DNA from 4 places in the Providencia rustigianii genome. Region 4 is predicted to be linked to each of the others. Evidence: predicted binding sites of a transcription regulator. Region 4 holds the regulator's gene; each other region holds the start of a gene.
The links. Region 4 encodes Fur, which represses iron uptake genes when iron is present. Its sites were predicted from a motif close to ATAATAATGAGAACNACTATCAA; they were not measured.
Positions count from the first base shown of each region.

Region 1: the regulator Fur is predicted to act here: its motif matches at 4,729-4,751, upstream of ftnA (non-heme ferritin).
Region 2: the regulator Fur is predicted to act here: its motif matches at 3,840-3,862, upstream of EL244_RS08060 (siderophore-interacting protein).
Region 3: the regulator Fur is predicted to act here: its motif matches at 6,157-6,179, upstream of feoA (ferrous iron transporter A).

Region 1 is NZ_LR134396.1:2,109,676-2,117,631, reverse strand. It holds gene EL244_RS09825 (L-serine ammonia-lyase) at 1-1,161, opposite strand, end outside; gene EL244_RS09820 (CoA pyrophosphatase) at 1,454-2,014, opposite strand; gene pabB (aminodeoxychorismate synthase component 1) at 1,998-3,377, opposite strand; gene EL244_RS09810 (YoaH family protein) at 3,518-3,697, shown strand; gene yebF (protein YebF) at 3,885-4,250, shown strand; gene EL244_RS09800 (DNA polymerase III subunit theta) at 4,346-4,576, opposite strand; gene ftnA (non-heme ferritin) at 4,871-5,374, shown strand; gene copC (copper homeostasis periplasmic binding protein CopC) at 5,572-5,958, shown strand; gene copD (copper homeostasis membrane protein CopD) at 5,960-6,856, shown strand; gene EL244_RS09780 (DUF2511 domain-containing protein) at 6,901-7,242, shown strand; gene EL244_RS09775 (DUF1480 family protein) at 7,697-7,930, opposite strand.
Region 2 is NZ_LR134396.1:1,736,652-1,744,607, reverse strand. It holds gene EL244_RS08080 (aminotransferase-like domain-containing protein) at 1-1,017, opposite strand, end outside; gene EL244_RS08075 (cytochrome ubiquinol oxidase subunit I) at 1,262-2,599, shown strand; gene cydB (cytochrome d ubiquinol oxidase subunit II) at 2,589-3,599, shown strand; gene EL244_RS08065 (DUF2474 domain-containing protein) at 3,556-3,735, shown strand; gene EL244_RS08060 (siderophore-interacting protein) at 3,897-4,736, shown strand; gene phoH (phosphate starvation-inducible protein PhoH) at 4,779-5,564, opposite strand; gene EL244_RS08050 (endonuclease) at 6,026-7,009, opposite strand; gene EL244_RS08045 (threonine/serine exporter) at 7,297-7,758, opposite strand; gene EL244_RS08040 (threonine/serine exporter family protein) at 7,758-7,956, opposite strand, start outside.
Region 3 is NZ_LR134396.1:251,440-259,395, forward strand. It holds gene bioH (pimeloyl-ACP methyl ester esterase BioH) at 1-492, shown strand, start outside; gene EL244_RS01145 (hypothetical protein) at 537-1,664, opposite strand; gene EL244_RS01150 (hypothetical protein) at 1,856-3,058, opposite strand; gene EL244_RS01155 (FeoC-like transcriptional regulator) at 3,228-3,461, opposite strand; gene feoB (Fe(2+) transporter permease subunit FeoB) at 3,474-5,792, opposite strand; gene feoA (ferrous iron transporter A) at 5,848-6,078, opposite strand; gene EL244_RS01170 (Tex family protein) at 6,529-7,956, opposite strand, start outside.
Region 4 is NZ_LR134396.1:1,310,717-1,318,672, reverse strand. It holds gene EL244_RS17895 (HlyD family type I secretion periplasmic adaptor subunit) at 1-222, shown strand, start outside; gene EL244_RS17890 (type I secretion system permease/ATPase) at 226-2,316, shown strand; gene ybfE (LexA regulated protein) at 2,490-2,783, shown strand; gene fldA (flavodoxin FldA) at 2,936-3,463, shown strand; gene fur (ferric iron uptake transcriptional regulator) at 3,693-4,139, shown strand; gene EL244_RS05920 (bactofilin family protein) at 4,417-5,097, shown strand; gene ansB (L-asparaginase 2) at 5,185-6,228, opposite strand; gene ycaO (30S ribosomal protein S12 methylthiotransferase accessory factor YcaO) at 6,445-7,956, shown strand, end outside.

The DNA.
Region 1 (7,956 bases), 800 kb from region 4:
TTGTCCAGCCACAGGATCACAGGTAAGACCTAAGTTATGTTCCATGCCGATTTCAGCGGCAATACAGACTTGCTCAGGGCTTCCACCAAATAACTCAGTCAAACCTGCCGCAGCCATTGAACAAGCCACACCAACTTCACCTTGGCAACCTACTTCAGCACCTGAAATCGAGGCATTCATTTTATATAAAATGCCAATTGCACCAGATGCTAAGAAATAGCGCAGGTAAAGTTCAGGGGTTACAGGTTCAACACAATGGTTGTAGTACGCCAATACGGCAGGAACGATACCACAAGCTCCGTTTGTTGGTGCGGTTACAACTCGTCCACCTGCGGCATTCTCTTCATTGACCGCTAATGCATACATGTTGATCAAGTCAATCACGTTCATTGGGTCGTTGGAGAGTTTGCTGGATGATGTGACTAAGCGATTAAGTGCTGGGGCACGGCGAGGAACACGTAGTGGACCGGGTAACACGCCTTCAGTATTTAAACCGCGTTCAATACAAGCTTGCATGGTGTGCCATACGTCAGCAAAGTAAGCATAGATTTCGTCACGAGTGTGCAGATCTAGCTCATTTTTCATCATGAGGCTTGAGATAGATAAGCCGGATTCTTTGCATTTTAGTAATAACTCTTCAGCAGAGTTAAATGGATAAGAAACTGGTTTGCTATCTGTTGCAGTTTGACCAAAATGCTCTTCATCAACGATAAAACCACCGCCGATAGAGTAGTAAGTTTTGGTATAAATTTCCTTGTCACCTGCGAAGGCATGGATAGTCATACCATTTTCATGTAACGGTAGGTTATCCTGACGGAAATTCATGCCACCCTCTTTAGGGAAGTCAACAATATGCGTACCATTTGCTAATGGTAGCTTCTCGGTTTCTTCCACATTCTTGATAAAGGATGGAATAGATTCGATGTCAACAGTGGCTGGCAGGTTACCCGCAAGCCCCATAATAATGGCGATATCGGTATGGTGACCTTTACCTGTTAAGGATAAAGAGCCATAAACGTCAACGGCAACACGAGTGACGGTTGGTAATAATTGTTTATTGACCAAATCATCGACAAATTCTTTCCCAGCCTTCATTGGTCCGACTGTATGAGAGCTTGAAGGGCCAATGCCCACTTTAAACATGTCGAAAACGCTTATCACGCAGGACTCCTTAAAGAAAAGATGTAGATATAGTGATTTATTTTAAAGGGCGCTACTTTACTGTTATTTCGTAGTGTTAACCAGTAAGTTTAAAGTATTTTTTAAAATAAGGTAGTTACATAAGGTGTATTGCTCAGAAATAGCACTAATTGTATTTCAGCGTCTCGCAAAGTGATTTAAGAAAAGAATTATTCTCTGTTGAAGATAATCGATAATTGGAAAATTGCTTGGTTTATTCTACTGAATATTACGTATTTTAAAAATATTACACTGTCGATGGGGTCCCCATACATTAGTCCAATTGTAATGCCAGTTGATGGAGAATAGATGCAGTCAATCCCCAGACTAAGTGGTTGTTATACCAATAGAAAAAAACGCGGTTTTCTCGACCAGTACGTTTGATATCAACATATTTATGTTTATGAAGAGCAAGTGCATCAAATAGCGGGATCTCGAAAATTGATGAAACCTCACTGGGGTTCGCATGGTAATGAATATTATCGGGGACTAAACCAATAATTGGCGTGACTTGATAACCTCCAATACTGCTTAATGGCGTGAGTTGACCTAATACTTGCACTTTTTCAGGTGGAATGGCGACTTCTTCGTATGCTTCCCGCAATGCTGTTGCAATTAATGTTTTATCTTCAGGATCACGAGAACCTCCCGGAAATGCTACTTGGCCTGCATGAGAACGTAAAAGCGGAGAACGCTGTGTGAGTAATAAGGTTGGATTGGGTTTATCAATTATTGGCAATAGGACTGCCGCCGCTTTACCCGCCTTAGTAGCGGGTTGACGGGACTGAGGTAATGTAAACTGAAAACGACTAATAAAGCTATTCAGTTCGGTCATCGTTATCCATTTTTCCTAGTTTTGGTAAAATCAGGCGTAATTTATCAAACGTCTCTTGATACTCTTTATCTGCTTGACTATCTGCAACAATTCCACCGCCTGCCCAGCAATAAATCTGCTTTTTATAAGTCAGTAGGGTGCGGATTGTGATATTGGTATCCATATTCCCATTGAAACTAATATAGCCTATTGCACCACAATATCCATGTCGGCGATGAGGCTCCAGCTCTTCAATGATTTGCATCGCGCGTATTTTTGGTGCTCCTGTGATTGAGCCTCCTGGGAAACAGGCACGAAGCAAATCGGTTGCACAATATTGTTCAGCTAATGTTGCTGTAATGGTACTGACTAAATGATGTACAGCAGGGAATTGCTCAACTTTAAATAGCTCAGGAACTTTCACTGTTCCAGGTTTTGCAACGCGCCCAATATCGTTACGTAATAAGTCGACAATCATCAAGTTTTCGGCACGATCTTTAGGTGAATTGGCTAGTTTTTCTGCTTGAATTTTATCTTCTTCAGGATCGTCCAAACGTGGCAAGGTCCCTTTAATTGGGCGCGTTTGAATTTTACCTTTATCCAATAAAATAAAGCGTTCAGGAGAAACACTGATGATGGTATTTTCGGGTAAGCGAATAAAAGAGGAAAATGGTGCACGGTTGCTTTGATTAAGCGTTAAAAAGGCATTCCACTCATTTCCTTTATATTTAGCTTTAAACCGCTGTGCTAGATTTATTTGATAACAATCGCCATCACGGAGATATTGATGAATATGGGCGATATTTTCATGATATAGGGCTTCAGTCATGTTGGAATTCCACGAAGACGTTAGCTCAAATTGATTTTTCCGCGGTATTTTTTGTGATTTTAGCCACGCTAGACGTTGTTCAACATCATCATAGCTGAATAAGGTCACGGTTTGGGCTTGGTGGTCGACAATTAATGCCCATAAATATATACCAATGGCCATATCAGGAAATTGCAGTTCAGATGTTGCTATCGCAGGAAGTTTTTCAATTCGACGACCTAAATCATAACTCCAAATTCCCATAGCCCCACCATTAAAAGGCAGAGAATTATCGGTTAATTCGGTAGTTTTGTATTTATCTATAAGTTGCTGTAGTAAAGCAAAAGGATCTTGCTGCGATACTTGCTCTTGTTGGTCTAATTCTTGAATCACAGTGTTTAGATCACGAGTTAACAGCGTTGCAATAGGGTCTGCAACAATTATATCGTATCGGTTATGTGAATGTTCAGCGTTGCCAGAATGAAGCAACATTGCCCATGGCTGGTGTGCAAGAGGGGCAAAATAGTTTAAGGCTGCATCAGGGCAGTAAGGTAATTGTATTTTATTAATAATCATATCAATAAGTAAAAATAGAGTTCTTCAAGTGAATAATGCCAGATTACCATATAATCTTACCTTATTAAGGTAAGAGCTGTTAAAATTTACCGAAAAATCTTAATGTATAAAAATGAGTCAATGACTAAAAGAGGTTAATTATGTTTTCTGGTATGCCAGCACTTTCCCATGAAGAACAACAAGAAGCGGTTGAGAAAATTCATCAGCTAATGTCTGAAGGTATGAGCAGTGGACAAGCAATCGCATTGGTAGCACAAGAAATTAGAGAAAAACATCAAGGTAAAGAGCAAATTATTGCGCGTTTCGATGACGAAAATTAATAAAATATAAACATACTATTAACATTCAAATGTAATTCTGATAAATTTAGTATTAGTTAAGTCATTTTGCTGATAAGTATTATTTTGTAACTAAACTCAAAGTTGCAGTATTAATCGATATATTTCAGTTATGGCAACTAAAACGGATCTAAATTTAGCCTACATCGAATAGGCACCGGAGGATGGTATGAGTGTTAATAAAAAGATGGCAGTAGTTTTAGGAAGTTGCGCTTTAGTATTTAGTTCTTTTGCATTCAGTGTTAACACGGACGAAGGTAAAGCGGCTCCATTTGTTAGCTGTGGAAATTTAACTGAGCCGCAAGTTGCCGCGCAAGTAAAAAGTGATTTTATGAATAACCGTTTACCGCGTTGGACAGAAGAGAAGGCTGCGGTCGGTAAAAAAGCAGTAGCTTGGGTCAATGATAGTGAAGTGACCAAAACGGATGATGGCTATGTTGTCCCCCTGGTTGTCAGAGGTTCAAAATCTGATCTCCATTACCGTGTTGCAGTAAATTGTAAAAATAATACAGTGACTTATAACACCAGTAAATAATAGTAAAATTTAAGTTTTATAGTATTTTAAAAGGAGAAGATAATTCTCCTTTTTCGTCTATCAATATAAAACAAGGTTATCAATCTATTAGTTAGCTAGCGACTTTTTGGCTCATAAGGTAGTCGAGCGAAGTTCATAGATAGTTTACGATAGTGTACTAATCGTTCTCTAAAATACTCCCTGAGATGTTCAGGTTGCTCCCGTTCAACCACTTCCGGAATAATAGGAATATTATAACGTTCTTTGAATGCGACGCCGGAAGCAAGCAAATCGATGTTGATTTTGTCCATCTCGTCTTTAGGTAGCGAGGCAAGATTGTAACTCATTTCAAATCCTAACGGTTAATATCAATAAGTTGAATTGTAGCAACTGCGACTAAAAAAATCTTGATGGATTTAACCTTTAAATATTCTTATCAAAAAATCTGAAATGGGATTAATTGGCTTTAATTGATCTTGAATCTTTATATCAAAGATAAATAAGAGTGATTCGCGTTATTTTTACAAAATATTATTGATTATCAATAAATTAATTTTTGTTTCAGGTATGTTTTCCTAAGTCATTTATTATGTTACTGTGCTTAAATAACCTCATGAATAAATCATTAATAAGGTAAAAATATGTTAAAAGCTGACATGATTGACGCGTTAAATAAACAATTGAATCTTGAGTTTTTCTCTGCGAATTTATATTTACAGATGAGTGCATGGTGTAGTGATAAAGGCTATGAAGGTGCGGCAGCATTTTTGAAAGCACACTCACAAGAAGAAATGGAACACATGCAGCGTTTATTTAATTATCTTAGCGATACTGGTGCATTACCTCGTTTAGGCCAGATTTCTGCACCACCGGAAGATTTTAAATCTATTGCTGATGTTTTTAGCCAAACTTATGAACATGAACAATTAATTACTTCTGAAATTAACAAACTTGCTCATTTAGCGATGACAACTCAAGACTATTCAACATTCAACTTCCTGCAATGGTATGTTTCAGAACAGCATGAAGAAGAAAAACTGTTTAAATCTGTTCTGGATAAATTGGGAATGGTCGGTGAATCAGGTAAATCTTTATTCTTGTTAGATAAAGAGCTGAAAGGAATGGCGACAGCTTCTCATATTTAATTTAATGATGATTTGAAATATAAAGCTCCATATCAGTAATGAATGGAGCTTTATTTTTTGAGAGTGAGTTTTATTCGCATTTTGTGTGAAAACTCACAAGCTAGGAAATTAAACGTTTTTTTCAGCGGATAAATAGAAATTTTTCCGTATAATGATTGGTCTTTAAAGTAAATTCACCTGAAAATTAAGGGGTTACTATGCCTATCAAACATATAAAGTCTTCTTGGCGTAAACTGAGCGCTGTCGCGGTTCTGTTTTTAGGAATGTCACTTCAGCAAGCTTTTGCTCATGCCCATCTAAAAGATCAGCTTCCGGCAGAAGGTGCGGCAATAGAACAGGCACCAGAATCGATCACTTTAAATTTCTCTGAAGGCATTGAAGTTAACTTCACTAAAGTGAATGTAATAGGCCCAAATAACCAAGCGGTTAAGACAGGCAAAGCATCGTTAGATCCAAGCAATAATACGCGCGTGATCATCCCAGTAGAAACTAAGTTAAGCACGGGTAAGTATGATGTGCAATGGAGTGTTGTTTCTGTTGATGGTCATAAAACCAAAGGAAGCTATAGCTTTACTGTGAAGTAACATGTCACTGGAAGCCTTTTATACCTTAAACCGCTTTGTCCATTTTATTGCTGCGATGTTGATGTGTGGCATGTCAATATTCGCGGTGATGCTCAGCCGTGGGCAATTTGGCGATCTACTTCGTGGCTATTTGAAAAAAGGCATTGTATTTAGTGCCATTATTACCACGATTAGTACTTTTTGTTGGATGGTTTCCCAAGCAGGTTTGATGGGAGATGGCTGGGATGATGCGTTAAATATCGAAATTTGGCAGGACGTTTTTGAGACTAATTTTGGTCATATATGGCGTTGGGAATTGATCTGTGCTGTTGGTTTATTCGGCGTGTTGTTTATTCGTTCAATCAAAGTAAAACTTCATTTAATCCTCTTCCTTTCTATTATCATATTAGGGCTTCATGCATTTATTGGGCATGCAGCTATGTATGAGGGAAGTATTGGTGTTTTCCATCGAGTTAATCAGTTTATACACCTTATCAGTGGCGCTTATTGGTTTGGTGGATTATGGCCATTTTTGATTTGTATCCAATTTATCCGTAGTAAAGAACACTTAAAATCAGGATTAGAGCAGCAAATTACGGTGACGATGAAGCGATATTCTCAAGTTGGGCATTTTGCTGTTATTTGCGTCTTAGTGACCGGTATTGTCAATAGTGTACTTTTGGTACCTGACTGGCCATTAACGCAGATGACATCGGAATATCAAACTTGGTTATGGTTTAAAATCAGTTTGGTTGGCTTAATGGTTCTTTTGGCGCTCATTAATCGCTATGTAGTTGTACCAAACTTACAACGTAAAGGCCGCTTAAACTATTTAATTATGAATAGTTGGGCCGAATTATTACTAGGAACTATGGCTATTTTAGCGGTAGCTATTTTTGCCTCTTATCAGCCTATATAGTCTAGGCTAATATCTATTTCTTCTTGTATTCAAAGGTTATTTTGATGAAACACACATTAATCGTTTGTTCGTTATTACTCGGCTGTACAGTTAGTTCAGCTTTTGCTGCGCCATTAACGTCTGTAAGTAAAAAACAGTTTGGTGCAGATTGGCCATTAAAGCGTGAGGAGGTGATGCTGGAGTGTCGGAGTAATGGTGCACTAATAGTTATCAATCCATCAACATTGATGCAGTACCCTTTGAACGATATCGCACAGAACTTAATGGAAAAAAAACAGATCCAAGCTCAACCCATTGATGTATTACTTGCACCATCAGATTCGAAAAAAACCACTGAAGAGCGTATCTTACCATTAAAACAAGCAGCACAAAAATTATGTGAGTAAACAATAATTTAATACTTATGTGATATTTTTAAATTCAATCTACAATTAGATTAATCTATGGTATTAACTTGTAACTTAAATAATTTCAAGCTACTAGCATTTCGTCAGTGATATCAAGGGAATGGTTTTTGAACAATTTTAGTGATTGTTCGGATAGGTTTAACTTATCATACAAAGAGCTAAACTTTAGAGAATCAAACAATAATTTGTGTTAAAAATATGTAAATAAATTGATAATTAAAGTGGTAAGAACGTGCTTTGGAAGCTAGTATTATATTGTACTTTGTTACGTCTCAATGGCAATTTTAGCGCACGGCTCTGCCAGAGCCATTTCCCAAGGCCCGGTAATCGGAATCTACCAGGCCTCTTTTTTTGCATATCATTTCCCATCGAATCATCTCTTCAAGAGCAACGTTGCTTACCATCTGCATTACACGAGCAAACATCAGCTTCATTAGGCAACTCTCATCACCCAATGATGATTTTCTTTATCGTAACGTTGACGATAAAGGAGTACTGGCTTTTCATCAATTGTTGCAGGGATACTGGTATGTTCATCCCAGCCATCTAATTGCATACAAAACTCGGAATCAGAATCGCAAGGGATACTAAGGGTATCATGATATTTTTCAGGCATAACCGCATCATTGATTTCATAGGAAGATATTTTCAATTTAACTATGCACATAATAATTCCTCTTTACTTGTTATTTT
Region 2 (7,956 bases), 430 kb from region 4:
CATCATCTGCAAATGCTGAATTTTCGAAGCATGATGCCCCGCAGCAACCCAACCAACCCGATATCCCGGCGCTAAGCATTTTGAAAATGACGAACAGTGGAAAAAATTACCTTGAGTATCAAGGGATTTTGCAGGAATTGGCTGCTTATTACCAAAATAAAGTTCCCCATACACATCATCTTCAATAAGTGAGATTCGGTGTTTATTCAGGATCTCAACCAACCGTTTTTTATTGGCTTGTGGCATCGTGCCACCTAATGGATTTTGGTAATGGGTCATCAACCAACATGCTTTGATTGGGTATTTATCCGCAATATCCTCGAGAGCATCAAGATCAATACCAAAGAGAGGGTCTGTTTTAATCGCAATCGCCTTTAATTTTAAACGTTCAATCGCTTGCAACGAGCCATAAAAAGCGGGTGATTCAATGACCACCCAATCCCCCGGCTGTGTAACGGCTTGTAAGCTTAAAACTAATGATTCCATCGCACCCGCAGTAATAACAATTTCATCAGGGGCAACATGGATCCCTTGAGTTGCATAGCGTTGAGCAATATTACGGCGTAATTGTTCATTTCCCGGTGGTAAATTGGCAGTGGTATTAAATTTCGATAGACGACGAGCAACAGAAGCCAGTGATTTAGCCAATTTGGGTTCATCAAGTAAGGCTGGGTCAGGAAACGCGGAACCAAATGGAATAATATCAGGATCCTTACAGGCTTGCAGGACACCAAAAATGGAGGCATTAATCTCAACATTTTCATTAAGATGTAGTCCTTTCCCTCCTTTCGCTGCGGCAAATGTATTGTTGCGATTTGCAACGTAGTAGCCCGATTGTGGTCGAGCCGCGACCCAACCTTGGCTTTCAAGCAATTGGTAAGCCTGTACTACTGTCATCAGACTTAAACCGGATTGTTTCACGCTTTCTCTAAGTGAAGGTAATCTGTCACCAACTTGCCAGATATTATCTTCTATTTGTTGACGAATTTGTGCCGCTAACTGTTCATATCTCGTCATTCCCGCCTCACTGTTATAGTTGTTTTCCTAAAAATTGTTACTATTATAGTTTAACGTCTCATGTTCTACTTATCCACCACATTCACCTGACTTTTTTTAACTATAAGCACAAAACATTTCTAGCTGGATTTATGAGTGTTAACAATCCAACGAAAACAATTATTTATTGCTAAGGATTGCGTCAAATTGCTTCGCAATGGCTTTAAATGTCGCGTGTCGTAATCATTTCCATTCAGGGGTCAATATGTTTGGACTAACTGCGCTGGAACTTGCCCGTATACAATTCGCATTTACGGTCTCGTTCCATATTATTTTTCCGGCTATTACTATCGGGTTAGCGAGTTTTCTCGCCGTGCTTGAAGGTTTATGGCTAAAAACTCGAAATCCTGACTACATAAAACTATTCCATTTCTGGTCAAAAATTTTTGCAGTCAATTTCGGGATGGGGGTAGTTTCTGGATTGGTGATGGCGTACCAATTTGGGACTAACTGGAGCTTCTTTTCTGACTTTGCAGGCAGTGTCACTGGACCGTTGCTCACTTATGAAGTTCTCACCGCATTCTTCTTAGAAGCAGGATTTCTCGGTGTTATGTTATTCGGTATGAACCGAGTGGGCGAAAAGCTACATTACTTTGCGACTTGCATGGTGGCACTCGGAACCATTATTTCCACCTTCTGGATCCTCGCTTCTAACAGCTTTATGCAAACCCCTCAAGGATTTGAAATCGTTGATAACCGAATTGTGCCTGTCGACTGGCTAGCCGTAATTTTCAATCCTTCATTCCCCTATCGCTTACTGCATATGACAACAGCAGCCTTCCTTGCTGCAGCATTTTTTATTGGCGCATCCGCGGCATGGCACCTGCTCAAAGGTAATAAATCCTCTGCCATGAAGAAAATGTTCTCCATGTCATTGTGGTTGATCTTAGTACTAGCACCAGTTCAAGCATTTATCGGTGATGCTCATGGTTTAAATACATTGAAATATCAACCTGTTAAGGTAGCTGCAATGGAAGGCCACTGGGAAAATAAACCCGGTGAAGCAACTCCGCTGATCCTCTTTGGTATTCCTAATATGGACAAAGAGAAAACAGAATATGCCGTTGAAATTCCTTATCTGGCAAGCCTGATTTTAACCCATAGTATTGATAAACAAGTTCCTGCTTTAAAAGAGTTTCCACCCGAGGATAGACCCAACGTATTTATGGTGTTCTGGTCATTCCGTGTGATGGTTGGATTGGGCTTACTCATGATCGCTGCTGGTGTCTGGGGATTATGGTTACGTTCACGTAAAAGACTCTATGAGTCCAAAACATTCTTACGCTTTATGTTTGTCATGGCGCCATCGGGACTCATTGCGATTCTTGCTGGTTGGTTTACAACCGAGATTGGTCGCCAGCCATGGGTTGTTTATGGATTACAACGTACCGCTGATGCCGTGAGTGCTCACGGAGAGGTCCATATGAGTATTAGCTTACTCGCGTTCTTTGCCGTATATGGCAGCGTATTTGGGATTGGCTATATGTACATGATGAAATTAATTCGTAAAGGCATCACCGAGGAGACAGCTCATGGGCATTGATTTACCTCTCATTTGGTTTGTCATTATTGTTTTTAGTATGTTGATGTATATCGTCATGGACGGTTTTGATTTAGGCATCGGTATCCTTTATCCAGCCTTAAAAGATAGTCAAGACCGTGACTTAATGATGAACAGCGTCGCTCCTGTTTGGGACGGTAATGAAACATGGCTAGTGCTAGGCGGTGCTGCATTATTCGGGGCATTTCCTTTGGTCTATGCCATCGTATTGGATGCTCTATCGATTCCACTGACCTTTATGTTATTGGCCTTGATTTTCCGTGGTGTCGCCTTTGAGTTCCGTTTCCGTGCTGATGAATCTCATCGGCGCCATTGGGATCATGCTTTTATTTGGGGCTCAATTTTTGCCACATTCATTCAAGGCGTTGTTGTCGGTGCATTTATTCAAGGCTTCCACGTTGAAAATCGCGTCTATATGGGCGGGTATTTCGATTGGTTCTCCCCTTTCCCTCTATTTTGTGGATTTGGGCTAGTCGTCGCTTATGCCTTACTCGCCTGTGGCTGGCTGATTATGAAAACTGAGGGGCATTTATGTAAAACAATGTACCGTATTTTGCGCCCATTAACCCTATTAATGTTAGCGGTGATCGGCGTAATCAGTGTGTGGACACCAATGCAAAGTGAAGCCATTTATCAACGCTGGTTTACCTTGCCAAACTTGTTTTTCTTTCTCCCCGTTCCACTACTTGTAATAGGTTGTGTCTGGTTAATCATCAAGAGTGTGAAGCGTCAACAACACGATAGCATTCCATTCTTATCAGCATTAGCTCTGATTTTCCTTGGCTTCACTGGATTAGGTATTAGCATCTGGCCAAATTTAATTCCACCAGCCATCAGTTTCCGAGATGCCGCTGGCCCACCAGAAAGCTTAGGCTTCATGTTGGTCGGCGCGTTATTTATTATCCCTGTTATTTTGGTTTATACCTATTGGAGTTACTATGTCTTCAGAGGAAAAATTACCCCTGAACAAGGCTACCACTGATCATTTAGTGAGTTCACCTTGGTGGAAAAAAATGGGTTGGATGGCAATAATCTGGTTAGGAAGTGTATTGGCGCTATTTGCGTTCTCTTTCTTGTTTAAATTGCTGATGACCGCAGCGGGAATGAAAGTAAAATAGTGATTTTCCCCCAATGCCGCATAATATTCTGTTATGCGGCATTTTGTTTTTCATGACCTATTTCACTGTATTATTTGAATGGTTTTCTTATTCTTACTCGTGATATGATAATGATAATAATTAACATATAATAAAATTATCATTAAGAAAGGAGACGGTTCGTGGCTAGTACACCAACAGTTGAAAAAAACATCTACCGCCCAGCACCACCGCAACTCATTCAAGTTAAATCCATCACTGATATCAGCCCATCAATTCGCCGCATTACATTTACGGGCGAAAGACTGACTGATTATCCTGATAACTGCGAAGGTGGGCATCTCAAGATTTTCATTGCGCCAGACTATGCTAGCCAGCCAGCACTTCCCATCTTGACCGATAACGGACGCAGTTGGCCAGAAGATAAGCCTCGCCCATTTGTACGGACTTATTCTGTACGTGCCATTCGCCCTAAATTAAGTGAAATCGATATTGAATTTGCGATGCATGAAGGCGTGACAGGTCCAGCATACCTCTTTGCTCGTGATGCCAAGCCGGGTAATTGGCTCGGTATCACAAACCCAGGAGGTCCGGATCCACTGCTTCCGGTCCGCTCTCACTATTTTATGGCGGGAGACTCTAGTTCATTGCCAGCCATTGCCGCGCTGTTAGAAAAGATGCCAGAAAATGCTCAGGGGCGTGTTGTTCTACGCTTAGAACATCAAGCTGATCTTCGTGAGCTTTCCAAACCTGCGGGTATGGAGATTGAGTGGGTCGTTGGCGATATTAGTCAAACATCCGCATTGATTAATACATTCAAATCATGGGATATCCCTACAAGTGATGTCGGTTTTTGGATTGCTGGCGAAGACCAAATTATTCGCGAATTACGTCGTTTTGTGCGTCGAGAGAAAGGCTTTAGTCGTGAGGATATTTACGCAATTCCTTACTGGCGGTATGGCTATGATGAAGAAGGCTACCATCATGAACGCCATGCGGTCATGGATAACCCGGACGATTAATCGATAAAAATACTGCCCCGATGATCGGGGCAGATAAGAAGGTTAATCATTGTACGCAAGTAGCGCTTTATGACACAGTTCAGATCTCACACAATCGTCAATCGTAAAATTCACCATAGATACCAAGCTATCGCTATTAAAACGCTGTAATGCATCCGCCAATCCTGATGGAACACCGCTCGGTAAATCGCACTGAGTAATATCCCCATTGACGATGACTGTCACGTTCTCCCCTAAACGAGTTAAGAACATTTTCATTTGTGTGACTGTCACATTTTGTGCCTCATCGAGGATCACGATTGCATTTTCAAACGTACGACCTCGCATATACGCAAATGGCGCAATTTCCACTTTCGCAATTTCAGGTCGCAAACAATACTGTAAAAATGATGCTCCTAATCTTTTCATAAGAACGTCATAAACAGGTCTAAAATATGGCGCAAACTTTTCAGACATATCTCCAGGTAAAAAACCCAGGTCTTCCTCTGCTTGCAATACAGGGCGAGTTACAATGATTTTACTGATCTCTTTATTGATTAAAGCATCTGCAGCTAATGCGGTACTAATGTAAGTTTTACCGCATCCTGCTTCACCATTAGCAAAAATGAGCTGCTTATGCTTGATGGAGTTGATGTAGAGCTTTTGGGCTTCATTACGTGGAGTGATTGGAGTTTCATCGCGACGTTCTTTCGCCATACCAATAGGCTCAATACCGGTATATTCGGCAAAGGAGGTTACATTATTCATATCATACCTCCCTGAACGATCCTTGCGAGATGTGCGTTTCATTTCACGACGTGTTTTTGTTGCAGCTTTCTGTCTACTCATAGTATTAACCCTTCCAGGTATCAGTGATGTCAATTCAAATGACGAACTATTCAAAACAGAGAGGAGCTCCCTTCAAGCTCTTATGTGACATAGGTGAACATTTCAGATATAAAAAAACCGGTTAGCAATCTCACCATGCTAATTTCATGGTGGATCGATAACCGGTCTTGAATTTTTGTAAACAAACACTTTGTTGTCATTAGTTTCTCCTATACAGGCGATACTCGTAAACTAAAGAATCTGTATGACAATATTATGACAATCTGCAAATTTTTATTTGACTAGAATATCATCAACCTACAACATTTCCTTTCTATAAATATAGCTCTAGTTTTTTTTAAATTACAACATTAAATTAACAGAAACTGTGCATTTTTACGTAAAGGTCAGATAATCTGTAGGAAATATCATAAAAAGCCAAAAAAACCAATGCGTTGTCAATCTTTGTGGCAATATCTAAATTAGATCGGTTTACAATTGCCCGCTAATTGATACCCTTTAGTTTGTGCCTCAGCTTCAGTAGAAAACATTTCTGCATTTTTATCTGCCGTGGTTTTAAAACCTGAACAGTGCGCCAAATGATACTTTTTAGTATTACGATTTCCTTTCACTTGTTGAGTAGTATTATTCGCTGGCGTACTCTGCTCTACCGATTTTACGGGTTTGGCTGATTGCCCCGTTAAACCTTCTGCACCATTTTTATGTCCTAAGTCCCAACTTTTTTCGCCTGTCACAAACGGGTTATTGTGCCCCATCACTTTTGCAATACGCTGGTCGCGTTGTTTTTCCCATTCATTCACAGGATATTGTTTATCCCATGCCATAAACAATTGCTGCTGTTGGCGAGACATAGATAAGTTATAGCGATCATGCATATAGAAATAAACACGAGCAACTTGCCCTTTAACTTCATCACGAGGTTCAAAGACGCGTTGTTTAAAATCAATACGGCTACGACACATTCCATATGAATATGGCGTATTCTCAGGAAGCTTTCCGAAACTCCAATTACTACGATCACCATTCACTTCACCAATCGAAGGCGCTAAATTGTGCATATCGGCCTCCATACGAGCAAATACAGGATCTGAAGAAACACAGTTTTTACGCCCGCCATTTTGCCAACATTGACGCTGATGGCCAAAAACCCATGCTGGAACAATATGTTCCCACTCAATACGTTCCGCACGATTTTGTTGTTTACGAACTTGGTAGCCACAGGATGCTAAATCAACTTGTCCACCACTTTTACCAACCCACTCCCACTGACAACCACAATAGAGAGTTCCCTCTCCTTGATGATTTTGGTCAATATAAACTTGGTTTTTACTCAATGATTTTGCTTCAGGAAATGAGCTAGGTGCTGCATAGGCTGAATGGCTAATGAAGGAAAAAATAAGAATTAATGCAAGATGTAAATACTTATAGATTGAATATTGTTTCAAAATAACACCACTGATGAGAAAAAGTCGATAAATTAAATACAACGAGTAAGTTATTCATTCAAAAATAGATGAACACAATATGAATACACTCTAGTTGGATGAAATATAAGTCTTTTTAATATCAATTGGTACTTTATTTTAAGGGATAAAAATCAATATCAGAATTTAGGTAAAAAATAATAAAAACTAACTTACTCGAATATCTATCAATAAAAGTTAGCCCAATCTCTAAATCACGGGTTAACTTTTATTGATCATTTTATGAATATGAAGGCGGTATGTTGATATCAAACACTGGGTTTCTTGCGATATAGCCATAATCCGGGAAGAGAGATACCGATAGAAAGCGCTCCGACAATAAAAGATGCCTTTAAAAAGTAGGTAACAAGCGTTTCCATTAGCTCAGGGGTATAACCGTACTGAGATATTTTCACAACTGAGATCATCGCGATATAGGCACTGATACCGGGAAACATTGGGATCACTGCAGCAACAGTAAAGACTTTAGGATGCGCTAGCCACCAGCGAGACCATTGAATTCCAATCATTCCGATTAAGGTGGCAGCTAAAAAACTTGCCCACTCAATTTGTAATCCGAATGACATTAAAATCATCCGCGATCCATACCCAATTGCGCCTAATAATCCGCAATATTTTAGTGCTCTCACCGGAACATTGAATACCATCGCAAAACCAATGGCAGGGATCGCCGCGAGCAACATCTTCCAGATTAATTCCAATAAAAACATTAGGCCCACTCCCTCAAATTCCAGATAGTCATGGCTAGAACGACGCCAATGCAGGTCGCTAGCGTCAACAAGCTTGCCATCACCCAACGAGCAATCCCCGTATTAACATGCCCCTTAAACATATCTGCGACTGCATTTATCAAAGGAAAACCAGGAACCAGCAACAATACACTCGCAGCCATCGAAATAGTCTCAGTG
Region 3 (7,956 bases), 1.1 Mb from region 4:
AAGGAAGTAAAAGGTCTTATCACGGTGGCATCTTCCCCATGCTTTGGGGCTGAAGATAATTGGGCGGGTATAAAACCTGATGTACTTTTAAATTTTGAAAAGCAACTTTCTGCGGATTTTCAACGTACTGTAGAACGTTTTTTAGCGTTACAAACCCTAGGTACAGAGAGTGCCCGTGATGATGCTCGTACTTTGAAATCCGTCGTATTAGCACAACCCATACCCACGGTTGATGTGCTCAATGCAGGATTGGAGTCTTTGCGTACAGAAGATTTACGTGAAGAGCTGAAAAACCTAGCGATACCGTTCTTGCGTATATATGGCTATTTAGATGGTTTAGTTCCGCGTAAAATTGTTGGGATATTGGATGAAATGTATCCAGATTCCAAATCAGTCATGATACGCCAAAGCGCCCATGCTCCCTTTATTTCCCATCCTGATGAGTTTTCTAAATACTTAATTGAGTTTTCAAATCAATTAGATAAGCCATAAGCTCGCTCATTTAATTGATTTTTAGTTAATGGGGATTGGGTTGGCTATAACGTCAGGTAGGAGCCCACTAAGGTATCTTCGTTGACTTGAGGATGAAATGCTTTCACATAAACCAAACTGCTCGGTAGATTATTTTTATGATTATATTGAGCAATTTTGGTTTCTAGGCTTTGCATAAAACCATCGAAATCATCAAATTGTTGAAGCTCTTTATGGGTATCAAAAATTTTATAACTCATCCCAGACCCTGACGAATTAGGTTGGATGCTAGCGGCTAGTGTGTCGTTGGAAAATAAAAGTTGTAGATATATGGCTGACGAATTTGAGGGTTGCCGATATTGCTGTAAGTCAGAATTAAGCTGTGTCACGGTTTTTTTTCGAGGTAAATAAGAAGCATTTATATCTGATTGGTTGATTAAGCCATGTAACGTCAACAGATGATCAAAATTACCAAACTCCTTGTTGCGCATTTCAGCATGAGCGGCAATGAGAAAACGATTTGCTAATTCGTTAGTGGGGTGCTCCACCAATTCTTTAAGTTTGGAATTGTCAGTAAAATCATTTTCTAGTGCTTTAAACTCTTGGTCATGACGGAATTTATCCCCTTCTTTTGTGTACTTATAAGCACCATCACTAATTCCTTGGTAATAGTTCCGTGCAAGCTCATGCACTTGCTGATTATACGATTGGAAATGGCGAGTTGTATTTAATTGAATAAGCGGGTTACTTGCCTCTTGCTGTTGATGCTCTGTCATTTTTTTGAGTACATTTTTACTGCCTTTTAAGTCGATTTCACGACTCATTTCATAATATTGCTTATAAAATTTCAACGGAATATAAAAATCTTGAAATTGCAGAACTTCAGTTAGGCATTCACGAAAAACTTTCTTACAGAAACTTTTATTATCAACAGGTTCGTGAGTTGTGATCTGAGCATTTATTTGTGGAGTGGCATGGGATTGGATGCGGCTTTTATTCAACAAATTAATAAAACTAATTCCTTTATTATTGACCTCATTGATTAGAAAAGTACTGGTTAGTCCTCTTGATAAAGAAAGTTTCGCGGAATCGATAAGTATTTGGTTGTTGGAATAGTAAGTTTTGATGCATTTTTGACTGTTGGTATCGTTAATTAATGTGTTTTGTTGGAATGGTATTGATGAAATCAACATTATTGGGAAGCTCCTTACGGTTAGCATGAGTGCTATTGCGAGGCAGGTGAGGTGACATTATGATGAACTTTCAAATGAAGTGAGTCTTAAAAAGCATCTTAAGGATAATAAATCAGAGAAACTTCAGATTGCGGAATGCTCAAAAGCGCATAAGCCACCGTATTGGGGGTGACTTATGCAGAAGGTGAAAATTAAGAGTCGAGTAGGCTTATTGGTTCATTTTTTTGACGATATTGCTGGAAAATAACGCGATCCAGCGGTAAGCCATTTTTGAGGTTACTGGCTTTGAGGGTTGTTTCTAATGTTTCAATAAACGTGGTGAAATCTTTAAATTCTGAAACACTATTATCTGCTTTAACGAGCTTGAAGACTTTTTGATTAGTTCCCCGATGAGATTGAATGCTAGCGGCATACGTTTCTTGTCCAACAATAAACTGAAGAAAAATCGCGGGAGCATTATCTGCACTTTGTTGCTTGAGGACTGTTTTTATGTGGTTGAAGGTATCGACTTGCGGCAAATAAACGCCTGCTTGCTGGGTTTCAGTGATCAAACCATGGTGTTGCATAAGCTGTGCAAGGCCGTTATATCCATTATTAATAATGGTTTCATGAGCCGCTTTTAACAGGCGTTGGGTAGTTTTTTTACTGATTTTATGTGTTGACTGTAACTTGCCTGCAAAATCATTCGATAAATTTTGTAATGCTGGGTGTTGATAAATATCTCTGCCTTCAAACGTATTTTTATAATTTACATCACTCAGGTATTTAAAATATTTAATCGCAAGGTCATGAACCTGCTTATTATATTTTTGAAATTGAAGTTCTTTCTTGTCAATAATGCGTTTATTTTTCTCTTCCCCAATCCGGTGTTTATTGATTGACTTTATTGCGTCCTCTTTACCGTGGAAATTAGCCGGTAAACTTATTTTAAACAGATGCTGGTTATGCTTAATTGATAAATAGTGATCTTTAATTGCAGAGATTGTGTGTAAAAAAGCGGGAGATTCATTTTTTAAGGTAGAAAATTGACTGATAGTTTCATCGTATGAAGGTAATAAATTATTTGCTGTATCGTAAGCCGCATAGGGGCGATTGGCTTCGGTATATGTAGGTAAATGGGTTGCTTCACTGTATGTCAGCAGCCCAGGTAATTGATTTGAGCAGGCTTCATCGTACGAAGGTAAACTGGATAAATTCTGATTTTCTCTTAGAAAATCAATAGTATGATTTGATGCATCATTAATTAAAAATACATTTGCTAGGCTACGAGAGAGGCAGTTTGCTTCAATATTTTGCTTAGTATTGGTTTGAGGGATTGAAGGGGTGGCGGGTTGTCTAGATTTAAATGGATTAATAAATGAACGGCTAAATGTGGATAAAGATTGATTTCTCATATACATCCTCTCTATATATATCAAATGGTTAATGCTTAGTAACCTCCATTCTAAATAGCGAAAGTAAAAATACTTTTAAAAAAGGATGAGAATTAATGAGGGTTAGGAATTTTATGAGGAATATTAAAATTAGTCAGGATTCTTTAACTCAATAGGAAATTAAATAAGGCTATTTAATTTTATATACGAAGTGTGAACAATCATTAATTTCCGGACATCCTTTGCAGCTAGTGCCTGTTAAACAGGCACTGATGTCCACTTTTTCTACTTTCCCCATGCTCACTAGCTTTTCTGCCATGGCATTCACCAATGGAGCAGGGGCATTGAGTTGAGTGCTTAATAACGTGATGTCAGCTTGCCCATATAAAGCAATTAAATCTCTGACTTGTAGCAAGCTGACCATCACGTTAATTCCTTAGTGACAACTATTATTGGAGCAACCGGAACATTGTTGCACGGTTTTAGATTTAATATTGAGAGTAACGCGGCTGCGCACACGGCGTAGAACAGCAATCAACACAATATTAAATAGGAGTACGGCACTTATCGCTATCAAGCTACTTTGTGGGTGCTCACTGAACGTTGCTGTTTGGTAGAACAGTGTAGCAAGGCTATAAGCGACGTTGAGTCCCCAAAGAATAGAGAACGTCATCCAGCTTTTATTGGTCTCACGTGCAATTGCTCCCATTACAGATACGCAAGGCACGTACAGAAGAACAAATATCAGGTAGCTATAAGCGCTAATATCAGAACCGAATTTAGCTGCCATGGTGCCCATTGAACCAGATTCCATCTCTGCATCACCCATACTGGCTTCAATAGGGTTAGACAGTGCACTGATTGAGAACGTATCTTTCAGGCTATTCCATGTGTCAGTCACGGCGGATCCAAGCTCATCGAGTAAATCAAACGCTTCAGGATCGAATGGTTCTGCGGTAATTGCTTCTGCGGTGTACAGGGTATTCAAGGTTCCGACGACCACTTCTTTTGCCATGGCTCCGGTAATTAGACCGACAGTTGCTTGCCAGTTATCACTGTGAACCCCGATAGGTTGCAGAACTGGGGTGATGACCTTACTCACGGAGGCTAGTGCGGAGTCATTAATATTATCAACGGGCTTACCGGAAAGAGAAAAGCTATTAAGTGCTCCGATAAAAATACTCGCCACAACAATCACTTTACCTGCACGCAGTACGAAGCCTTTCAAACGTTGCCATGTTTGGATCAGTAATGTTTTCAGGTGAGGAACATGATAAACCGGTAGCTCCATAACGAATGGGGATGCTTCTCCGCGCATCAGGGTATGTTTCAATAACAGCCCCGTTAGGATGGCAACTACAATACCGAGTAAATAGAGGGAAAATACAACGCTTGCACCATTTTTACCAAAGAAGGCAGCGGCAAAGACGGCAAAGATAGCCAAACGAGCACCACAAGACATAAACGGTGCCATCAGTACGGTAATTAGCCTTTCTCTAGGCGCATCAAGCGTTCTTGCGCCCATAATAGACGGTACGTTACAACCGAATCCGACAATTAACGGCACAAATGATTTACCCGGTAAACCAAGAGCTTGCATTAACCTATCCATCACGAAAGCAGCACGAGCCATATAGCCAGAGTCTTCCAAGATGGATAAAAACAGGTACATCATCCCGATTTGTGGCACCAATGGTAGAACGGTATTAATACCGCCCCCAACACCTTGGGCAAGGAATATGGTGAGCCAATCAGGGAAGTTTGATGTTGCTCCAATCCATTGAATTCCATGAATGAAGATAGCTTCAGAGGCGCCTTCAAAGAAGGGCTGTAATGCACCACCGATATTGATCGCTAACACAAACATTAAATACATGACAAACAAGAAAATCGGTACCCCTAACCAACGGTTGAGGATAAATCGGTCAAGGTTTTGAGTGAGGCGGTTGGGTTCGGCGGCACTATTATTGATTGCGGCATTACAGATACTAGCAATGGATTGATAGCGCGCATCAGCAATCAATAATTCAGGTTCTTCTTGTAAGGCATTTCTGAGGTTAGAGCGAGTTTCTGCCAGTAATTGTTCAGAGACATTAGCACGCTGACGGCTGTAAATATCCCCTTCTAAAATTTGCAGAGCTAACCAACGACGTTGTTGTAGGCTAAATTGTTGAGCTGATATTTTTTCAGAAAGCTCATCTACAGTTTTGAGTAGCTCCGCTGGGTATTGCACTAACGCCTGTTGGCTATTTTGTGGATGGCTATCAATCGCTTGCTTGAGTTGATCAAGACCTGTAGCTCGGGTTGATACCATCGGGATCACCGGGCAACCAAGCTGTTTCTCAAGTTGTTTGATATCGATTTCAATACGCTGGCTTTGAGCGATATCTAGCATATTGAGTGCAACGATGCAGGGAACCCCTAACTCAACAAGTTGCAGGGTAAGGTACAGGTTGCGCTCCAAATTGGAGGCATCAACCACGTTGATTAACATGTCTGCTTCACCACTTAAAATAAAGTAGCAAGCAATCTGTTCATCAAGAGATGTTTGCTCAGAAATCGTGGTGAGAGAATAAGTGCCTGGAAGGTCAACCAGTTCAATCTTGTGTTCAGGAGTGTGGAATCGTCCAACTTTACGTTCAACGGTGACCCCTGCCCAGTTACCGACACGCTGACGTGACCCAGTTAACTGGTTAAACAACGTGGTTTTACCTGCGTTCGGGTTACCGATAAGGCCGATAGTTAATGGTTTCATAGTGTATGCCAGTCGTAAAAATAAAAATCTTTATCAGAACAAATCTAATAAATTATTAATTTATTTGCACTTCATCTAAGTTAATGAGCGCTAAATCTTTTTTTCGTAATACTAAGCTCACTCGGTGAGTTTCAATTTGTACGGGATCACCAAATGGGGCGATACGTACCACTTTAAATACCGAACCTGGCAGCAAGCCAAGAGAGAGGAGTTTTTGGCGATAAGCTGGGCTGATCTCTGGTGAAAAGCCAAGTATTTTGTAACTGCATTGGGGAAGTATGGACATAGTACCTTCCAATTACTGTTTATTCCGTTGATTGAAATGAATATTATGATTTTCAATCAATAGATAGTGTTATTAAGAATAATATTGATAATTATTATTATAAAGTGGTTATCTTTAAAAGAAATAGCGTGGGAAATAAAAATAAATCTAATTAACAATGAGAATCATAATCATCTACCATGTTGTATATTTAGCCTCTTTTTTCGCTATCATTAAATGATGTGGATCAAGAATAGATTTGGTTTGCGGAGTTTTTAAGACAATAAAGACAATGTTAATATTGTTAATTAAAGTCATTAAATAAAACAAAAGAATAGATAGCCAATTGAATTAGCTAATTTAATATTAGGAATAATATTAAATACAAAAAATTAATGTCAATGTGATTAATTATTTTCGGGTGAGATTTAATGGATGCCCTTGCAAAGAATCGCAAGGGCATTTTGGTTATTAACGTTTTTTACCCAATGCAGCTGCAAGCGCATCACTCATCGCACTATTACCTGTATTCGAGGTGTTTTGGCGCGTATTGCCTCTTGGTGCTGGTGCCTTACGTGCATTTTTATCCTGTACAGGGGCAGAACTGCGGGGCGCGTTATTACTGTCTCCGGCTTGTTCATCTAAACGCATCGTTAAAGCGATACGTTTACGTGGAATATCCACATCCAATACTTTGACTTTAACAATATCACCCGCCTTGACCACTTTGTGTGGGTCTTCAACGTAGCTATTTGATAAAGAAGAGATATGCACCAGTCCATCTTGGTGAACACCAATATCCACAAATGCACCGAAGTTAGTGACGTTGGTGACCGCTCCTTCTAAGATCATGCCCGGCATTAAGTCGTTCATGGTTTCGACACCATCGGCAAAGGTCGCTGTTTTGAACTCAGGGCGCGGATCTCGTCCTGGTTTTTCTAACTCTTTGATAATGTCAGTGACGGTTGGAACACCAAATTGCTCTGTCGTAAATTCGCGTGGGCTTAAGCCATTTAATACTTGGGAATTCCCCATAATTTCTTTTAGTGGCTGACGTACAGTTTCGAGAATTTTTTCCACAATAGGATAGGCTTCTGGGTGAACTGTCGAGGCATCTAGTGGATTATCACCATTGGAGATACGTAAGAATCCGGCACACTGTTCAAATGCTTTAGGTCCTAAACGAGGCACTTTTAATAGCTGTTTTCGGTTATTAAATTGGCCATTTGCATCACGCCAGTCTACAACGTTTTGGGCAATCATCTTACTGAGCCCTGCAACGCGGGTAAGCAATGGAACAGAAGCAGTATTCAGGTCAACGCCGACGGAGTTTACACAATCTTCAACGACCGCATCGAGCTTACGTGCTAATTGGGTTTGGCTAACGTCGTGTTGATATTGACCTACACCGATAGATTTAGGATCAATTTTTACCAGCTCCGCAAGGGGATCTTGTAAACGACGAGCAATAGAGACTGCGCCACGTAGGGTTACATCTAGGTCTGGGAATTCTTGGGCTGCAAGCTCAGAGGCAGAATATACTGATGCACCGGCCTCGCTCACAATCACTTTTTGGGCAGTGACATCAGGGTACTGTTTCTGTACTTCAGCAAAGAAACGTTCGGTTTCTCGGGAGGCGGTTCCATTACCGATAGCCACTAACTCCACATTATGTTTTTGACATAACGCTGCTACGATAGCGGCGGCTTTTGCTGCCTGCCCAGTATGCGGGTAAATGGTGTCGGTCGCGATCACTTTGCTTGTGGAGTCCACAACCGCAACTTTAACTCCTGTACGTAAGCCAGGATCTAATCCCATTGTGGCTCGCATACCCGCAGGCGCTGCCATGAGCAGGTCGCTTAAGTTACGTGCGAATACATTAATGGCTTCCTCTTCCGC
Region 4 (7,956 bases):
CTTTCTATCTCTAGAGACAGCACCTTGGATGAGAACTTAGGCTTAGTTTATTTAGCACAAATTGGTTTAACCAAAAAACAATTATTGGTGGAAGGCAAGCAAATTGAGTTAACCCCCGGTTTATCGATTGTGGCTGAAATTAAAACCGATAAACGTCGAATCATTGATTACTTACTCAGTCCAATTAATGAATATACCTCCACTGCGATGAGAGAGAAATAATCGATGGAAGCGATAAATAATCACGGCTTGGAAGCCTTAGTGTGGATAGCTAATCATTATCAAAAAAACGTGACTAAAGAACAACTAATGCATGCCATTGGTATGCAAACTATTTCACCGACTGATTTAGAGCTCAGAGAATGTGCTCAAGTCATTGGCTATGAAACTCAACAAGTTTCCCTAACCTACCAGCAATTGGCTCAAATTCCACTGCCGGCACTGATTTTTATCGATCAGCAATGGCATATTTTAACTCAAAACCAGCCATTGACCGTGATGTCAGCGCAAGGAGGTAAAATAGTCCAATGGCAGGATAATAATCAATTAGAATACCCCGTACTGCTTATTAAAGAGCAACTTGAGCCGGAACAAAAAAGAGCTTTTGGAATCGGTTGGTTTATCCCATCAATTATTCGTCAACGCTTTAAACTAAAAAATATTTTCATATTAGCTGCAATTGTACAGTTATTTGCCTTAATCAGTCCTTTATTATTTCAAAATCTTATTGATAAAGTTTTAGTCGGGCGCAGCTTACCAAATCTGCATATACTCGCTCTAGCAATATTGGCTATTGCTATTGCAGAACCCATCTACAGCTTTATTCGAAATAAAATATTTAGTCATACTAGTTCCCAAATTAGTGCAGAACTATCAGGTAAGATTTATCGCCATCTGATGGCATTACCGCTAAATTATTTTACATTAAGACCTACGGGAAAAATTATTGCACGAGTTCGAGAGCTAGCCCATATCCGCCAATTTTTAACAGGCTCAACTCTCATGCTGTTTATCGATTTTATCTTTGTCATTTTATTTATTGCCGTGCTCTTTTCTTATAGCAGCATAATGACATGGCTATTAGTTGGCTCGATGGGTGTCTTTTTTATTCTTTGGATGATTTTAGGCCCCGTCATTCGCCAACAAACCGAGAAATCTTATCAAGCTGATGAAAACGGACTAACTTTTCTAACGGAATCCATTAGCGGTATTGAGACGATTAAAACCACAGCAACTGAGAAATATTTTTATCAACGCTGGCAAAAAATACTCAGTAAACAATTAACCCAAAACTTCAAAGTATCCATACGCAGCGTAATTGCCACTCAGTTGATGACATTGGTCAGTAAAATCACAACGGCTCTGTTACTGTGGATTGGTGTTAAAGAAGTGCTCAACGGTAACATCACGCCAGGTGAACTCGTCGCCTACAATATGCTGAGCGCTCATGTGACTCAGCCTGTATTACGCTTCGCACAAATTTGGCAGGATTTTCAACACACCATTATTTCACTACGCCGAGTTGGCGACATTTTAGATAAACCCATTGAGAACGAGCGAAAAGGTATTGCCAGCTCAGCTACCATCCAAGGCCAAATTGAGTTTCAAAATATTCGCTTTCGTTATCAGCCAGAAACCCCTGAAGTATTAAATAATCTTAGCTTATCAATTAAAGCAGGAGAATTTATTGGGATAACAGGGCCTTCTGGTTCGGGGAAAAGCACCCTAACCAAACTATTACAGCGGTTATACATTCCACAGCATGGGCAAGTTATTGTCGATGGTATGGATTTAGCCGTCGCAGATACCGTCGCACTACGTCGACGAATGAGCGTGGTACTACAGGAAAGTACTTTGTTTGTCGGAACAATTGCAGAGAATATTCGATTAAGCCTACCCCAAGCCAATGATGAGCAAATTATTCGAGCGGCAAAATTAGCTGGAGCTTACGATTTTATTATGTCTTTACCTGACAATTTTAATTACCCTTTATCAGAAAAAGGACTCAATTTATCTGGGGGGCAGCGACAACGGATTGCTTTAGCTCGCGCCCTACTCACTGAACCCGATATATTGATCCTCGATGAAGCGACATCAGCCTTAGATTATGAATCAGAGTCTGCCATCATGGCAAATATGCCAATGATCACTGAAGGGCGAACAGTCATTAGTATTGCACATCGGCTCAATACTATTATGGGGGCTGATAAAATTTATGTCATTCGCGATGGCGAAGTTGCAGAAGCAGATACTCACCAAAACCTGCTAAAACGAAATGGAATTTATGCCAGTTTATGGCGGCAGCAAACCCACTAATCAGATTAAAAAAGCATCACAGTCAATATTCGTGATGCTTTTTTCATAAAAGAGTTCTTTTTTTAATCTATTAAATAGCTTAGCTAAGCATACACCTATAGCACTAGGGATTCAGCTAGGGTATCATTGCGCGCTGAATTACTGGCACACCCCTTCCTTTAGCAATAGTAGATATGGCAAAAGAACAAACTGATCGCACCACACTGGATTTGTTTGCTGAAGAACGCAGGCCTGGGCGACCAAAAACTAGTCCGTTATCGCGGGATGAGCAATTACGAATCAACAAGCGAAATCAACTAAGACGAGATAAAGTCAAAGGATTACGTCGCGTTGAGTTAAAATTAAATGAAGAAGCTGTCGCGGTCTTAAATCAGTTAGCTGAAGAGAAAAACATAAGCCGTAGTGAGTTAATTGAAGAAATTTTAATGGCTCAACTTGAGCAGGTTAGTGAAATAGTTAACCGCTAGCTTCATCTGAATAAATCACACAAATTTGACAGACTTACACCGGGTTTTTCGCCAAAATAAGGCGCAAATTGTACCTATTTTCGTTCTATTTTAGTTTTAGCGATAACAGAAAATTTTTCTGTCCGCTAGAAAAACAAGAGGTTAATCACTTTATGGCAGTTATAGGCATTTTCTTCGGAAGTGACACAGGTAACACAGAAAATATTGCCAAAATGATCCAAGAAAGATTAGGCAAAGACGTAGCAGAAGTCCACGATATTGCTAAATGCACAAAAGAAGATATTGAAGCTTTTGACATTCTACTGCTTGGCATCCCAACTTGGTACTATGGTGAAGCACAATGTGACTGGGATGATTTCTTCCCAACTCTGGAAGAAATTGACTTTAATGGCAAGCTAGTTGCATTGTTTGGTTGTGGAGATCAAGAAGACTACGCTGAATATTTCTGCGATGCGATGGGCACTATCCGTGACATTATCGAACCTCGCGGTGCCGTGATCGTTGGCCATTGGTCAACGGAAGGTTACCATTTTGAGGCTTCTAAAGGAATGGCAGACGACAATCACTTTATTGGTTTAGCCATTGATGAAGACCGTCAACCTGAGTTAACGGAAGAACGTGTAGACGCGTGGGTAAAACAAATCTCTGAAGAAATGTCTCTGGCTGAAATTCTTGGTTAAGAATGACATTAGTTGCCAATTAAAAGCGTGATCCAGCAGATAAGATGTCGATTAGATATCCTATTATGGACACGCTTTTTGAACATCATCAAAATAATGAGACAATGCATGGTTTCTATTTTTATTTTCCATGCCTATAATTGTAAATCAGTTTAGAAGACAACTGGATTTTTGTTAAAAATGTCTCATTATTGTTAAATTTATGATTTAAGATACAGGACAAACCCGCATGACAGATAATAATAAAGCATTGAAAAATGCAGGACTCAAAGTCACTCTTCCGAGATTGAAGATTTTGGAAGTACTTCAGGAGCCTGAGTGCCATCACGTCAGCGCGGAAGATCTCTATAAAAAGCTGATCGATATCGGTGAAGAAATTGGTTTAGCGACGGTATACCGCGTATTAAATCAGTTTGATGATGCAGGCATTGTAACTCGTCATAACTTCGAAGGTGGCAAATCTGTATTCGAATTGACCCAACAACATCACCATGACCATTTAATCTGCTTAGATTGTGGTAAAGTGATTGAGTTTACAGATGAGTCGATTGAGTCACGCCAAAGAGACATTGCAACACGTCACGGAATCAAACTGTCTAATCACAGTTTATATCTATACGGTCACTGCGCTGAAGGTGACTGCCGTGATAATGCGGATGCTCACGAAGAAAAATAATCACTTCGTGATTAATAATTTCTAATAAAGCTGCTCATTACTGCAATAAGCACTTTAATATTAAAATACCCATCTAATGTTTATTAATGGGTATTTTTACTTATATCTGCCAGTAAACTTCTCCTTTCCATTCTAAATTTGTGTATCTACGGCTATTTATAAAAAATAAACAACTTAATTTCCTCAGATAAAACTGAAATTATCTTCTATTCTTTAAATTGTTCTGTACTATTTTAATTTAAACTTATTATCAAATTAATGTGTAAGAGATTATGGAATGAAAAAAACATATCTATTTCTTAATACTGGTTTTTTCTTCTGGCTTCTTACTTTGATAGCGTGGTTTTTTAGATATTCAACGGTTGCCATCATTGCGTTCATATCTTCAATCATCTGTTTAGCTTTATATTTCAATCATAAAAAGGTTAGCCACATGTTCAACAAAAAGCAAAGTAAGTCAGAACCCACCCCTACTATCAATAGAGAAGAAATCACATCCCAAGTAATAGAGGAAAAATCATTAGCATCAACGCCAGTGATTAGTGAAGACAAAACCAATACCGTTATTGCTCGCGATGTTATTTTTGAAGGAAATATTACCTCCAATGAACAAGTCCATATTTATGGAAAAGTAATAGGCAATATCGTAGGTAAAAATAACACAGTTAAAATTATGCAAAACGGCCATGTTACCGGCAATATAACTAGTAGTGAATTATTAGTTAACGGCAAAGTTGAAGGTGAGTGCCTGTCCGAAACCATTAATATAGATACTAATGGTGAAATATACGGAACCATCCGTTATTCGAGTCTATCGATTAAAAAAGGGGGAGTATTCTCCGGTCATGCAGAAGTAAAATCAGCCACCAAAACTAACGATAATATCACCGTATTTAAAGAAAAATTAAAATTGGATGAACACCTTCAAAACCTAACGCCAGATGTTGGTTCACTCTAATTTCGATAAAATATGCTTACTTAATAGAAACGCATTCATATTGATGAAGTAAAGGCGACATCAATGTCGCCTTTACTTTAAGACAAATTAGTATTGCTCAAACATTTCCTGGATTTTTTTCGGATCTTTAGTTTGAGTTAAGGCTAACTGAAGTAAAACTCGTGCTTTTTGTGGACTTAATCTTTCTGATGCGACAAAACCATATAAATTATCATCAACTTCTGCATTACGCGTTGTATAGCCAGTTGGTACTCGGCTTGAGCGCACCACAACAATATCGTCTTTAGCAGCATTGGCTAAAGAATCGAAAATAGTTTTATACATATTTCCGTTACCTACACCAGCACTCACGATCCCCTGCACACCTTCTTCACGTAATGCTTTAACTGGAGCAGCTGAAGCATTGGCATAATTATAAACAATACCGACCGCAGGCAATTTCTCTAACTTACTCACATCAAAAGCGGCTTTATCACTACGAGGTTGAGCCGCTTGATAGTAGGTCACTTTTCCATCATGAATAAACCCTTCCGCACCACCATTGACGGCATCGAACGCTTGAACTTCCGTGGTGCTCATTTTCATGACATTGCGACCTTGGATCACTTTGTCATTCATTGCCATCAATACGCCACGATCTCCAGCTGACTTGTCTGATGCTAAAATAACCGCGTTATACAGGTTAAGAGGGCCATCAGCCCCTAATGCAGTAGAAGGTCGCATTGCCCCCACCATCACAATCGGTTTTTTACAGGATGTAGTTAAGTCAAGGAAAAATGCAGTTTCTTCCATGGTATCAGTACCATGAGTGATCACAAATCCATCAGTTTTATTACAATCTTGGTTAATTTTTTTAGCTAAGGTCAACCAAACTTGGTCATTCATGTCTTGAGAGCCAATATTAACTAACTGCTCACCACTCAGATTTGCAATTTTTTTGGTCTCAGGAACTGCGTTTAACAACGAATCAATCCCAACTTTACCCGCTTGGTAGCTTGACCCCGTCGCCGATTCGCCACCACCAGCAATTGTTCCTCCCGTTGCCAATACAGTGATATTAGGCTGTGCAAATGCAGATACGGCAAACAGTGAAACCAGTGTCGCTAGTAGAGCTTTATTTCTGTTTTTCATCCTATTTTCCTTTAACTCAATAAATAGCCATTTTCTAATTTAAATAAACTCACGTTATTATGTGGATTTAATCTCAAAGTGTTGTGACCTACTTTGTCATTTTAATAAATTTTAATTTTCCACTATGACATTGTCTTGAATAAAAAGCGTGAGCAGTAAAGGAAAAGCCCGTATCATAGTCAATATCTGAAACATGCCATTTACAAGTGACTGACAATGAGCCAAACATTTATTCCCGGCAAAGATGCCGCTCTCGAAGACTCCATTAATGCATTCCAAACTAAGCTACAAAAGTTAGGTTTTGATATAGAAGAAGCCTCTTGGCTAAATCCTGTGCCAAATGTTTGGTCGGTTCATATTCGAGATAAAGAGTGCGCGTTATGTTTCACCAACGGTAAAGGTGCTAGCAAAAAAGCGGCATTAGCCTCAGCATTAGGTGAATATTTTGAGCGTTTATCCACAAACTATTTCTTTGCAGATTTTTATTTAGGTAAATCCATTGCTGAAGGTGATTTTGTTCATTACCCTGATGAGAAATGGTTCCCACTGCCTGAAGATGACAGCCTACCACAAGGCCTGTTAGATGAACGTCTAGTCAAATTTTACGATCCCGATAACGAGCTCGCTGCAAGTCAATTAATCGACTTACAATCGGGTAATGAAGAGCGCGGCATCTGCGCTTTACCATTTACTCGTCAATCTGATAATAGCACTGTGTATATACCAATGAATATTGTCGGTAATCTGTATGTTTCTAATGGTATGTCTGCTGGAAACACAGCGAATGAAGCTCGTGTTCAAGGGCTATCTGAAGTCTTTGAACGTTTCGTAAAAAACAAAATAATTGCTGAAAGTATTAGCCTACCAACTATTCCTGATGACGTAATGTCTCGTTATCCTGGCGTTGTTGAAGCTATCAATACACTGGAAAAAGAAGGCTTCCCAATTTTTTGTTACGATGCCTCTCTGGGTGGGCAATTTCCAGTAATTTGTGTGGTTCTATTTAACCCACAAAACGGAACCTGCTTCGCTTCCTTTGGCGCTCACCCTGACTTTGGTGTGGCATTAGAACGAACAGTCACTGAATTACTGCAAGGTCGTGGCCTGAAAGATTTAGATGTCTTCAACGCACCGACTTTCGATGATGAAGAAGTAGCAGAACATACTAACTTAGAAACTCACTTCATTGATTCAAGCGGTTTAGTTAGCTGGGATCTATTCAAAGATGACGCTGATTATCCATTCGTGGACTGGAGTTTTAAAGGCTCTACAACTGAAGAGTTTGCAACTCTGATTAGTATTTTCAATAAGCTAGATGCTGAAGTATATATTGCTGACTACAATCATCTGGGTGTCTATGCTTGTCGTATTTTAGTGCCGGGAATGTCTGATATTTATCCTGTTGAAGACCTGCACATTGCCAACAATGCCATGGGGGCTTATTTACGCGACACCATCATGAGCTTACCTGATAGCACATGGGAAAAAGCCGATTATCTGGCCCTGATTGAGCAATTAGATGATGATGGATTAGATGACTTCACCCGTGTACGCGAATTGCTAGGTTTGGCTGTAGGTAAAGATAATGGCTGGAGCAATCTACGCATTGGTGAATTAAAATCGATGTTAGCACTAGCTGGTGGTGATCTTGAGCAAGCTCTTGCGTGGGTAGAGTGGACTCAAGATTTTAATGGTTCGGCATTTACACCTGAACGAGCCAACTATTAC